Regions from separate parts of the Methylophaga sp. UBA678 genome, predicted to be linked through region 2. Evidence: riboswitches for the same ligand, from Rfam matches in the RefSeq annotation. Region 2 holds a riboswitch; each other region holds the start of a gene.

Region 1 (4,325 bases), on a different contig from region 2:
AAGCGATGTTGAAGATTATCCCTCTCAAAGTGGCAAGGTGGGTAGCCAGTTTGGTGTTTATGATTATCGGCTTAAGTATCATGCCGTGGTAAAAGCCTGAGATCGTATCAGCGAAATAGAGAGCCACATTAATGAATGTGGCTCTGATCATTGAGCTGTAATTAGCGAAGATTTGAGAAGTTTTCTACCACTTCAACCACTCTCTGAGCACCACTTCTAATCTGACTTATCGTATTCCCAGCATTGTTAGCTAGCTCTACACCAGACTCTACGCCGGACATACTACCTGACATGCTTTTAATCACTGAATCACTCTTGGATTGAATTTTATTAATCATTGTTGCGATTTCAGCTGTCGACTGAGATGTTCTTGTAGCCAGTGAACGAACTTCATCTGCAACAACAGCAAATCCACGTCCACTGTCACCAGCTCTGGCTGCTTCAATGGCGGCATTCAGAGCAAGTAAATTTGTTTGTTCAGTGATATCACTGATCGTTTTGACGATAAATGATATTTGAGCTGTTTCAACACCTAATTGCTCCAATTCTGTTGAGGAGTGACTGAACTGTTGTTTCAGTTGCTCAAGCTTATCTATGGTTTTGAAAATAATTTCTTCACCTGTGGATGACAGTTTCTCTGTTTCCTGCGAAACCGTATAAGCCGTGTTAGCTGCAGCTTTTTCTTGCTCAGAACGCCGAACTTTTTCCGTAATGTCAGTTGCAAACTTTATGACACGGTACGGCTTGCCATTACTGTCAAAGATGGAGTTGTAGGTCGCTTCAAGCCACACCTCTGATTGGTATTTGGTTATCCGTTTAAAGTTATCAGCAACAAAACGACCCTCATTTAAGCTTTCCCAGAATTTCGTGTATTCGGCGCTTTTGACATAGTCTGATTCGCAAAAAATCTTATGGTGTTGTCCTTTCACTTCATCAAGTGTATATCCCATAAGATTAAGAAAATTCTGATTCGCATGGGTGATGCGGCCTTTCATGTCAAACTCAATGATAGCCATTGACCGATCGATTGCGGACAGCAAACTATCATTACTACGAGCATGCTCTACACGCGCGGTGACATCATTCGCTATCTTAAAAATTTTAACGACGCGATCCTCACTGTCTTTTATTGGGAAATAATTCGCTTCCAGCCAAATATCATGACCATTTTTATGCTTGCGTAATACTTCTCCAGAAAAAGATTCACCATTGTTGAGATGTTTCCAAAAGTCTCTATATCTGGAAGATTCAACTTCGGATTTATCACATAGAAGTTGATGGTGCTGTCCTATCAACTCTGCTGAGGAATAACCTGTCACGCGTGAGAAATTATCGTTCACTTTGGTTATTACTCCCTCAGGAGTAAATTCAATGAATGCCAATGAAGATTGCATAGCTGTGAACATTTCTAGCAATGGCTGTAACTGTTTTTCCAATGCTGCGTTTTGATCTGCTAATTGTTTTGACTTACCAAACATGATGATATCTCTTGTGTGTTGTTCGCAATGTTGTTGCAAACATCATATGTCGGCGGTGATGAAGAAAAGATGAATTCGTTACTCGATAAATATGAGCTGCATCACCTTTCTAAGGAATCAAATAAGTAAAAAGGGAAAATTTGCGAATGAGTCAAAATAATGGGGTGACATTGAAAAAATGCTAGATGCTTCATGGTAGAAAAAGATACAGATAGAGGTGAAGCATATTCGGCGCGCTTGAGCAGGTTATTTCAGCAGCTATTGATACCGTATGAGTAGCGCTGCTGAGATAGTTCTGTGTTATGTGCAAAGTCTCAAATATTGATATGCCGAGCCAATGAGCCCATTGCTTAATAAACTTGTATCTTCATCTACTTTTTGGATGAGTCTGAGGACGCTATCTGCGATGCTTTGATGGATTCGATTTTAATAGTGTTTCTGTTTATCTAATTCACTCCTAGAGCACGCGTAACAGTGCCCACATAGTAGCAACAGTCAAGATAGCACTAACTTTGACTGGCTTACTACGCTCAGTAATCCCTTTGAACAAAATCATACTTTTGGACGATATCTTTATTAATTCCAGTTCAGTAATCTGTGAATAACAGATTTTTATGAATATTCATCTGTTTTGAGTTACCCGAAGCTAACTTCATTTATTAAATTTATTCAATACATTAACGCCAAACCTGATGTGAGTCAGGGACGGAAAACCGACAGCTGTACATTATTGGTATCAGGGCTGGGCTGCATAACATGGACATTTCTTATGAAAAAAATAGTGTGGATACTATTCAGTCTGCTTTTATTGACGCTATCACATAGCACATGGGCTGCGACTGTCGTTAAAGCTGAGTTTGTTGCTGGATGGCCAGAGTATGATGGTGGAGAGTTTCAGTTTTCTGGAAATTTTGTAGGTGAAGATCTGAATAATGACGGTCTCTTGTCTTTCGGAGAGTTTTCCGTATTTAATTGGCGCTCAACATACGAGTCTTTCACCATAGCAGACTTGTTTGATACAGGTGATATCATGATTAGTACGCAAGAATGGTTGAATAATGGCATAAGTTGGATTGGGGCCTCCGACTTGGCTTACATCACATGGGATGACAGAGGGCAATCAATAAATACTATTCTTAAGGGTGAATATCGCTTTACCTCTTTTGAGGTGTCGGCGGTGCCATTGCCACCAGCAGCCTTGCTATTTGCTCCTGCGCTACTTGGTTTCATGGGCTTACGTCGCAAAGTAAAGCTCGCTGTTTAACGAGGTAATATTATTTGGAATAATAAAGCCACCATCACATGGTGGCTTTATTGTTTATTTAGTGTTTGATAGTCGTTTTGGTGGCTATTGCTCAACAAAAAAAGCATTTAGTCTACGAGCTTCAGGCTTAGCTGCTGTGCTAATGTTTAACTATTGTCGTAATGGCTTGTCTGAATAGAGCGCCCCTCTCTTATAAGTCTCTTTCATAGCACCGCCTATCATGATACTTAGCTTATACAGAGTGATTTTATCAATCATTTCCACCTATTCGAAGCCGATGCTCAGTGTCAATGCTGTTACAAATATAAAGATGACAACAGCTTTGACAGGGTTATTAATCTCATTAATCTTTTTGAATAGGCGTTTAATCGCTTTTCGCCCGAACTTACGTTTCATACTCACTTTGAAGTCATATAGATAAAACGGGACTTTATAGGTGAAAGTAAAGTTTTTACTTTTTCGCATACCGCTCAGGTAAATCTCCACAAATCTGTCCCTGCCTTCCGGATGCAGCTTGTATGTAATTCGCGTTAAGTCTGATAGACGTTTAGGCATGCTAACTGGGTGGTTGTAGAAGCGTGCTCTATTGATATCAATTAATGTGAACGTCAAGCCAGGCTTTCTTTTCTTAACGAGTATATTGCCGCCAGCTAAGTCACGGAAAAATACACCTCGAGCATGCATTTGTTGAAGAAATTCTGACAATGCACGATAGATTGTTTCCTCCGCTACTCCCTGATAACTGTTTGCTCCTTCACGAAGCGCATTGAACATGTCCCGAATATTGAAATCATGATCAACTTTTTCACAAATAAACACATTTTCCAACATGCTTTTGTCACCACTTTTTTCAAAGTAAGCAATAGCTCGTGCCGTTGATATATTTCTACGCGATAATTCAGCTGCTGCATTCCAACTTCTACGGGCTTTACTTGGTTTGAAACGATCAACGATAAGCTTTTGAACTGCTACCTTAAGTGGTTTCTTTGCTACAACTTCTTCGTCATTAACGCCGGGAACTCTCCAAATGATATTTCGGGCTTTCCTGAAGGTATTTTCTTTTGTATAAGCGGGAAGTAAATCGGGGTGAAGTTGTTTAACTATCGCCTCAGCATGCATGTCATCCTGAGCGCAGAGCATACCAACCCAGCCATTTTCATTGATGGGGAAGTATTGCCCATAACCTGTGTGAGCGAACAGAGAAGTTGTCGTTAAATTGTGGTCTGCAGAAAGTGTCATTTCATCAACGCCTTCCCAGAGGAGGAACATCGGTGACTCGTTAACGAAATGTGCTGAGGATCCTAAATCATGACCATCACGATTTTTAAACTCAGCTTTTTGCAAGTCTGACTCATCATAAAGGTTAGCCAGATCACAAGCTTTACCGTTAATGGTCCATGCGATGTGCACCACGGAGTCGTCTTTTTTAAAGGCATGTATTTCAATATTTTTTGTCGTTGCCAGTGCGCCTTTGTATTCAGCACCGGAAATAGCGGCAATGACTTGTTTTAATGCATAGAAAGATGGACGAGCACGGAAGCTTTCTAATGGACCAATCACGCTGGCGTAATGGGTGATACGTT
Region 2 (4,325 bases):
GACGAGCCGTGGAGTTCAACTTACGATGTGACTACAACAGAAGATACCTCTACCATTATTGAGTGGTCATTTAATCCTGTAGCTGCGCTGACAGAAGCCACCATTTCTTTTGATAATGGGGTTGATCCAGTTCAGTTGTTTGATATTTCAGGTGATTTCAGGTTTACAGGTTTGATTTACGCAGGCACAGTTGCCTCTGTTAATTTGCTGAATGGTAATCGAAACGTCTTTAAATATGACGTATCATTGCAATCAGTTTCTGAAGTCCCTGTTCCTGCAGCATTTTTTCTTTTAGCCCCAGCTCTGTTAGGGTTCCTTGGTCTACGTAGAAAAAACGTGCTCTAGCTAGGGAAATTTAAACTTTTCTGAGACACTTCAATTATCTGACAAGATATTGAGTATTGTGAAAAAGCCGTGGTACAAAAAAGACCACGGCTTTTTTTATTGCTGAACTTTATTTTGCCTTACGGCGCAAGCCGATAAATCCTAATAGAGCAGGAGCAAACATCAATAATGCACCAGGTACGGGAACTGCAGATGGTACATCAACTTCTTCAATTCCAGCATAAAGCACACTCTGTTGGCTGTAGTTATAAAAACCAAAAGAACCATTACTGAATGCACCAGTAATACTTAACTCTTTTATACCATTGACAAAAACTTCAACTAAAGAGGATGTAAAGGTAATATCAAAGTCATATGTTGTATTATCCAGCCAACCTGTATCGCCCAAGTTAGTTGCACGGGCTAATTCGGTCACATTTTTGCTTGGATCATGAGCCCATGCACCAGAGTTATCACCTAATACGCCGCTGACCTGTGAGATGGCCAGGCCTTTTTGACCAGCACCGTAATAGGTTTGATCTCCTTGTTTCCAGTCGATGAGTAAATAATCAGCAGATGAGTTGGTTAGATCGTTATTGTTATAACCCAAGACAAACCCGATATAATCATCGTCAGCAGTCGTCTTTACTGTTATCTGACCTGATAATGCCGTGCCCTGGCTATTTTTATTGTTGTGAAAGACGGTTGGAGTACCGTTGATTCCTTGTTGAACAGCATTATTACCCGACTGTAATACCCAGTTACCGTTACCATTTGCCTTCCATGAAGACAAATCAACGGGCTGAGGTGCAGCCATAGCTGTTGTGGATATTGCTCCAAGAATGAAGCCACCCAAGAGAAGGTTTTGTAACGTTTTTTTCATGCCATTTTCCTTATTCGCAAAGTGAAAATGCAACTCAGCCATCTCATTTTTATCAGTAGAATTGAGACCTGTAGCTTTCCGTGCTTGGCTCACACCAAGGTTGGCTTTGAAATTGAGCGCTGGGTTTTACCAGCAAGGAAATTCTAACCCAACCAGACGCGATAGAAAATAACGTGTTTTGTATTTTCTTTACAAAAGTTAACTTTTGTAAAGTGACATGCGTTCGCTGCTATCTAGCGATAACGCAATGAAGCTGATAGTGCAACTCCATATTCCCGGTGTATAGAAAGTCTCATTGTTAATTCTTGCAATAATTCACAACCAGTTCACAGTTTTTTTGTGATCATTATCACGCGATCAAGCAAATGCTGTGCGTTACATCCCAGATTTAACTAACTGGTGTGGTTCTGAAATTCAGTGATTTGTACCATCGAGTCATCTGAAATAGTTCAGATGGTCACATCATTAGTTATTTGTGATGTGTTTTTTATAAAGCCAAACTCGTCGTGAGGCGGGGTCGGAAAGCCACGGATCTCTAATGTAATTGGAGATGGCCGGGTTGCATTGCTTCATAGATTAAATAGGAATTTATTATGAAAAAAGCGATGCTATTTGCTGTAGCTCTTTTGTTTTCGGTTGGTGTTAATGCCGCTACGTTAAATTTGACTGGAATTGGTTCATCAGGTGCTTCTCAAAGCGTTGATGTAAACAACAACAGTACAGTTTTAGCAGGTGGTACTGTAGGTGAATCAAGCAGTTGGTCTTCAGGCTTCGATTTAACCTCAGACACTGATACTGCAGTAAAGGTTGAATGGTCATTTAACCCATTTACTGCTCTTGATAGTGCAGTACTTGTATTCAGTGAAATCACAGGTCCATCAGGTGGTTACACTGGTAGTACACAGTACTTCAACATCACTGGCGACTTTAGCTTTACAGCATTTTTAACTGCTGGTGTGTACTACGCTGTTGATATTATCGACGCTACATCTAGTATTTTGAAATATGATGTATCAGTATCTGCAGTACCTGTACCAGCTGCATTATTTTTATTCGCACCAGCCTTATTAGGATTATTGGGCATGCGTAGAAAAACTGCAGTAGCAGCATAAAACTTGAAATCAAAAATCAAGTTAACAATTGTTAGTTAGATTGAAAGGGGAACTTCGGTTCCCCTTTTTTATGTCTAATAAAGATGCTCTTTTCTAAAACAAATCCATTTGCTTTGATGGTTTGTGAAATAAGTCGGTTCGTAGAACCAATGAAGATTGGTTTATGGGGTATTTTTTGACCGCTACGTTGAATCGTTTTTTGATCATATCCGCATAGAACCCCTGACCTTCAAGTCTAAAACCAAACCGTGGGTCATTGGTTTTGCCATTCCTGGAATCTTTTATGCGATTCATGACATGTTCAGCCTTATCTGGGTAATGACTGTGTAACCAATCATTGAAGAGGGGGCTGACTTCTCTTGGTAATCTCACAAAAATATATTCAATATTTCTAGCGCCTGCTTTTGCAGAAGCATCAATAATCGCTTCTAACTCTGTATCTGTAAGAACGGGAATGACAGGGGCAATTAAAACAGAAACAGGGATACCACTATTTTTTAGTGTGCTAATCGATTGCAGGCGTCTTTGTGCACTGCTGGCTCTTGGCTCAAGTTTTCTGGCAAGTGTTTTATCCAAGGTCGTGATAGACAATTGCACATGTACCAGTTGTTTTTCTGCAAGTTGTTTAAGTATGTCGATATCACGTTCTATCATAGATGACTTTGTGACAATATTAACTGGATGGCTAAATTCGAGCATCACCTTGAGTATCTGTCGTGTGATTTTATGATCACGTTCTATTGGCTGATAAGGATCAGTGTTAGCGCCAAGAGATAGTATTGAGCACTGGTAATTCTTTGCCATTAACTCATGCCGAAGTAAGTCAGCAGCGTTGGGTTTTACCGTGAGTTTTGTTTCAAAATCCAGGCCTGGAGACAATCCCAGATAAGCGTGGGTAGGTCTGGCGTAACAATAAATGCAGCCATGCTCACAGCCACGGTAAGGGTTAATCGTTTGCTGAAATGGTAGATCAGGTGATTGGTTTCGACTGATAATTTTACGAGGTGTTTCTTCACTTACCTCTGTCGAAAGAGGACTGACTTCACTATGAAACCAGCCATCATCAACCTCAGTGCGTTGAAACTCATTAAAACGACCATCGATGTTATTTACTGAGCCACGGCCCTTGTGTCGTTTATTGTGTTCTGACATTAATCAGATAAGTAATACTCTATGGTAGAAACAACGCGTACCTTTTTTATTTGTGGATTATTGTTGTCGCGTGAACTGATGCTGAATTGGCCTTGGCGCGCCTTACGAATTTTACCCAAGGTGCTGTCTGAGTCTTGAGCGAATTTTTCTGCCACTTCACGGGCTTTACGTGTCGCTTCTTCAATCATCTGAGGCTTAATTGAATTAAGACGTGTAAATAAATACTCTGGTTGAGCCGCGTAATTATTGCCAGTTAACACAATGCCTTGCTTGCCAAGTTCAGAGAGTTGCCCCATCACTTCTCTGACGGTGTCAATGGCCTCTGAATATACAGTGACGGTCTGTACAGCCGTATATCGAAATTCAGCACGTTGATTGCCACCATATTGCTGTGCAGATTTGTCGGTGATGGCTGGCGCGCTGATGGTGACATCATCACGTTTTATACCTTGTTGGGTCAGAAACGAAATAATGGTGTTGGTATTGCTATCAACATCATTGTATAAGCCTTGTAAATTATTACTTGCCAGAGTGAACTGGATTGGCCAGATGACGATATCTGCAGTGAACTCTTGTTCAGCTAGCCCTTTTACTGTAACTGTTCGTTCGTATTCTTTATATTCGATTGCAGCATTAGATAGAAACCAACCCAGGGTACTAAGACCGAGAAATAAAGCGACACCAAGAATCAGACTACTGGTTTTATTGACCGATGACATAAGTCTCTCCTATAGCAAACGCATGAATGTCCCAGCAGTGTAAAACAATTGTTGATTATGATCGACGAGAAAAGTGCTCTTTTGAAAACGCGATACGCTGTTCAAGCGTCATTTTCTTCACATTGGTTAAAGATT
Region 3 (4,325 bases), on a different contig from region 2:
GATTCAGGATGGTGAGACGGTCACAACCCAGCAAACCCTCAACGACAATGAAACCGGCACTATTGAAACAGGTGGCGAATTGAGCACTTCGGGCGTCACCGCTATTGATGCCCCCGGGGATAATGCCAATATCGAAAGTAATGGCTCTATCACAACCAGTGGCGATAATGCATACGGCATTTACTCACGCGGCAACAATGCCACCATCAGCAACAACGGGAACATCATTGGCAGCGGTAAAAATGCAGTTCGCATTTTGTCAACTGGCGATTACGCCACCATCAACAACAGTGGCAACATCTCCACCAGCGGAGCTGGCTCATACGGCATTTTGTCAGAAGGCAACAACACTACCAACAATAGCGGTAGCATTTCAACAACAGGTGAAAACGCTGATGGCATTTACTCAAATGGCACTGACGCCGCCATCAACAATAGCGGCAGTATTTCAACAACAGGTGAAAACGCTGATGGCATTAGGTCTACGGGCGACAATGCGACCATCAACAATAGCGGCAGTATTTCAACAACAGGTGAAAAATCTGATGGCATTTACTCAAATGGCACTGACGCCGCCATCAACAATAGCGGCAGTATTTCAACAACAGGTGAAAACGCTGATGGCATTAGGTCTACAGGAGACAATGCGACCATCAACAACAGCGGCCTGATTTCTGCCACCGGCCCGGATAGCTTAGCTATTTCCGGCGACCTTTCTTCGGATCGCAATACCACTGTCAACCTGCTATCTGGCTCACAAATTATTGGCGGGATTGATTTAGGCCAAAATGGCAGCGATAACGACACCGTCAATATCTACAGCGGCAGCGCCTCTGCCAATTTGTCTATTTTGAATACCGAGAATATCAATCTATTCACGCCGGGCGTGGTGGTGGGTGACACTGCCCGCGCTCAAGTGATCACGCTCGACCCGACAGGTGAATCCACCCGCGGGGTGGCGTTAGCCGGCATGACCTCATCCATCCACAATGTGATTGGGCAGCGTATGGCGCAGACCACACCACTGAAACAGGTACAGCTAGCGTCGCTTGAGTTATCTCCCGGTATGTATTTTGAAGAGCATAAACCGGTGGCTTGGGCGCAAGTCTTTGGTGGCAGGTTTGACCGTGATGCCGAAGGTGGCGCGATTGCTTATGACCATCACCATGTCGGCGTGAACTTCGGTTATGAGTGGGATATAAGTGGTCACCGTTCAGGCTTGATGGGTGGTGTTGTGCGAAGTAAGACAGATACCCAGACCGCGTCGTTTGAAACAGAAGCAGATAATTATTACATCGGCGTTTATGCCAACCGTAAAACCCATGGTCTTAATATCACAGGCTCACTGATTGCCGGTTACGGCGACCATGAAAATGACAGGCTTGTTGTCGATAACCTGAATGGTTTTGAAACAGCCAAGTCTGATTTTGATAGCTGGTTTATCAGCCCCGGCATCACTCTTGGTTCAGCCTTTAGCGTTAATGACCGTCTTGAGCTGCGCCCTTCTGTCAGTGTGAATTACAGCATGGCCTGGCTGGATGGTTACCGTGAATCGGGCACCACCAATTCTAATCTGAGTGTAGATGACCGCAAAGCCAAGGCATTAACTGCAAGAGCACAATTAGCGGCTGCTTATCAGTTTGATGAGGCTAGTGAATTTGAATTCCGAGTAGGCCTGAACTCACGTCATACCGATGATGACGATACCAAAGTCAGCATCGCCGGTAGTCAGTTCAAGTTTGCGACTGCCGGTGATGAAAGTGTCACAGGCGGGTTTGCCGGTGCCACATTACGCGTAGCGGATAACAACAACCTTAGCTTGGTGGCCGATATTGAGTATGGCGGTGACCGTGATGAAAATTATGCCGCCGGCAGTGTTAGTCTGGAATATGTGTTTTAACTTAACCATATATTTTCAATAAAAAAGCCCCAAAATGTTGGGGCTTTTTCATATCAACGCGCTATCCAGCTGAGCTACGAAGACATCGGGCTGGTATTATAACGGCGATTAGCCTTAAGCACGAAAACTGAATATTGTTTGCTTTTAATTCCCACCGAATCTGCAACGAAGTGTGAGCAATACAAATAAAAAAAGCCGCCAAAGAGTGACGGCTTTAATTTTAAATGCTGTGGAATGAGCTAAACAGCTGGCTTGGTTCTACGACGCAAGCCCATAAATCCTAGTAGTGCAGGTGCAAACATAAAAGCGGCGGCAGGGATTGGAACTTCAGACACGCTATTATAAGACATGTCCATGTAACGTACTCCAGCTGGGTCGTTATTGTCTCTAAAAGTAAGTCCTGCAAAAGCACCCAAGCCGGAGATAGAGTATTTGTAATACCCTTCCAGCATGCTGATTAGGACTGTGTTGATTAAACTACCATTATTTGAAAATAGATCTACAGTAACGTTGGATCCTGCAACAGAGCCTCCCATCACCCATGAAAAACTGTCGGCATTAAAATCAAACAATATCGACAATGGGCCCTGAAAACTTGAGGGTGTAAGCAGTGAATTGCCAGAATCACAACCAGGGCAACCTGGACTCCAGAATGCAACACTCATTGTTCCACTTGGTGTGAGTGACAATGGCCCTGTAGGGGAACCTGAAATTCCTGCCCCAGATGCAGTCTGACCTGTGAAAGTTTGTGAAAAACTTGCCCCATCAGCATCAATTAGAGTGGAAGAGGCAGCCCCACTCAAATCAATATCTACGGGAGCGGCAAAGGTAGGTAAAGAAAAAAATGAGAATATTATTGTAGCGATCATCTTATTCATCGGTGAACTCCTTAAAGGTATGCAACCCAGCCCTGATACCTGTCCTTATAAGCACAGCTGTGGTTTTCCGTCCCAGGCTCACGCCAAGTTTGGCATAATAAGAGAATGATTTAATCACTCAATCATTCTCACACTAGATCTTCATTAAAACTATTGTACTTCGGTACTAATTAATAAATTTTTGATATTAATTATCAGAGCTAATAATGGATTCTCCGCCCTATTTTTCTCATTGTAGACAGATAAATATTCAATGCTCTATCCAGCTGAGCTATCGGGGGGCAATGGTCGGGCATTATAACAGTGATAAGTTTGAAGCTCGAAAACCGTATGTTGTTTAGTTGCTAATCTGCAACGAAGTGTGAGCAATGCAAATAAAAAGCTGCCGTATTATCTCGGCTTTAATATTTAAACCTTGTTTATCAATTAGCTTCTTGTTAGTTAAGCTAGCTAAGCCCATGAAGCCAGGTCATGCAGCATAAGATAGCAAGGTAACAGTTGGTAGTATGCGTTCCACAACTGGTAGCGTGAGTCTGTAATATGTGTTTTTAGTCAACCCAAAATTAAAGCTGTTGACAATAAAATATAAAAAATTTGCCAATCTGCCACAACTATTTAGTCAACCTTAACCCTGCATAACGAAATCAACCTGTTCGTCTAAGTTATTATGAATTCAATCAGTTAGTGTAGTTGAGCATTTAGCATAGCTTAACGTCATCCTCATTCATCATAGTTATCACTCATCCATCTGGTGTAACATTCCTGTCGCATTTATAACAAGATTGAGCGAAAATGACTGGCTTACCGAGAAAAAGCGAAGCGGCAAACATACCTTCTATGGTGGATGGAAGGTTCTTATTAAAAACAATTAAGCACACTTTAAAAGGCGGTCTTTTGCTTCGCAAAGGTCACATCCCTCAAGCGGGTCATGTCGTGCCTGAAAACTTTCTTGGCGTTGGTGTCGCTGCATCTGATGATGCTCGCGTCGATGATTACATCATCAATCATCTACACGAACTTAATATCAAGTCAGTGCGTATTGATCTCAGTTACGGTGATGTGACTGGTAATGCAGGTAGATTACTCAGAAAACTCATCGCTGAAGATTTTGATGTGCTTCTTCATCTCGTTCAACCATTTGATCAAGCGCATCAGATGGAGACCAAGGACGCACAGGACACATGGCAACAATTTCTTATAGAAGTCTGTGAGCATTTTGGTTCAGATGTATCAGCAATAGAGATCGGTACGACGATCAATCGTAGAAGATGGGCTGGCTACAGTAAGCCAGGCTTTTTTGCCGCCTGGAAAATCGCTTACACTGAACTCAAAGCAAGAGGTATCACAATAGCCGGACCTAATATTTCTGATTTTGAGCCCTTTTATTCATTTGGACTCCTCGATGAATTAGGTAGCATGTCAATGTTGCCTGACATTCATACTAATAACCTATTTACAGAACGTGTTAGTGAGTCGGAGCGCTATGATCATCGTGTACTGGGCTTCAAGTGGGCAAAATTACTTAAATATAATTTAGTTAAAAAAGC

The links. A riboswitch is a leader RNA that binds a small molecule or an ion and turns the genes downstream of it on or off. The one in region 2 is predicted to bind cyclic di-GMP.
Region 1: another riboswitch for cyclic di-GMP. It lies ahead of B3014_RS10480 (hypothetical protein); the one in region 2 lies ahead of B3014_RS07680 (hypothetical protein).
Region 3: another riboswitch for cyclic di-GMP. It lies ahead of B3014_RS10490 (hypothetical protein); the one in region 2 lies ahead of B3014_RS07680 (hypothetical protein).

What each region holds. Positions count from the first base shown of each region.
Region 1 is NZ_DBNG01000019.1:31,529-35,853, forward strand. It holds gene B3014_RS10470 (TMEM165/GDT1 family protein) at 1-92, shown strand, start outside; gene B3014_RS10475 (methyl-accepting chemotaxis protein) at 162-1,478, opposite strand; cyclic di-GMP riboswitch class I at 2,151-2,233, shown strand; gene B3014_RS10480 (hypothetical protein) at 2,248-2,742, shown strand; gene B3014_RS10485 (lipopolysaccharide kinase InaA family protein) at 3,007-4,325, opposite strand, start outside.
Region 2 is NZ_DBNG01000012.1:190,435-194,759, forward strand. It holds gene B3014_RS07670 (hypothetical protein) at 1-345, shown strand, start outside; gene B3014_RS07675 (PEP-CTERM sorting domain-containing protein) at 455-1,207, opposite strand; cyclic di-GMP riboswitch class I at 1,233-1,322, opposite strand; cyclic di-GMP riboswitch class I at 1,692-1,774, shown strand; gene B3014_RS07680 (hypothetical protein) at 1,801-2,319, shown strand; gene B3014_RS07685 (PA0069 family radical SAM protein) at 2,413-3,471, opposite strand; gene B3014_RS07690 (SIMPL domain-containing protein) at 3,471-4,190, opposite strand; gene B3014_RS07695 (alpha-L-glutamate ligase-like protein) at 4,246-4,325, opposite strand, start outside.
Region 3 is NZ_DBNG01000019.1:36,099-40,423, reverse strand. It holds gene B3014_RS10495 (autotransporter outer membrane beta-barrel domain-containing protein) at 1-1,900, shown strand, start outside; gene B3014_RS10490 (hypothetical protein) at 2,140-2,778, opposite strand; cyclic di-GMP riboswitch class I at 2,796-2,882, opposite strand; gene B3014_RS10485 (lipopolysaccharide kinase InaA family protein) at 3,571-4,325, shown strand, end outside.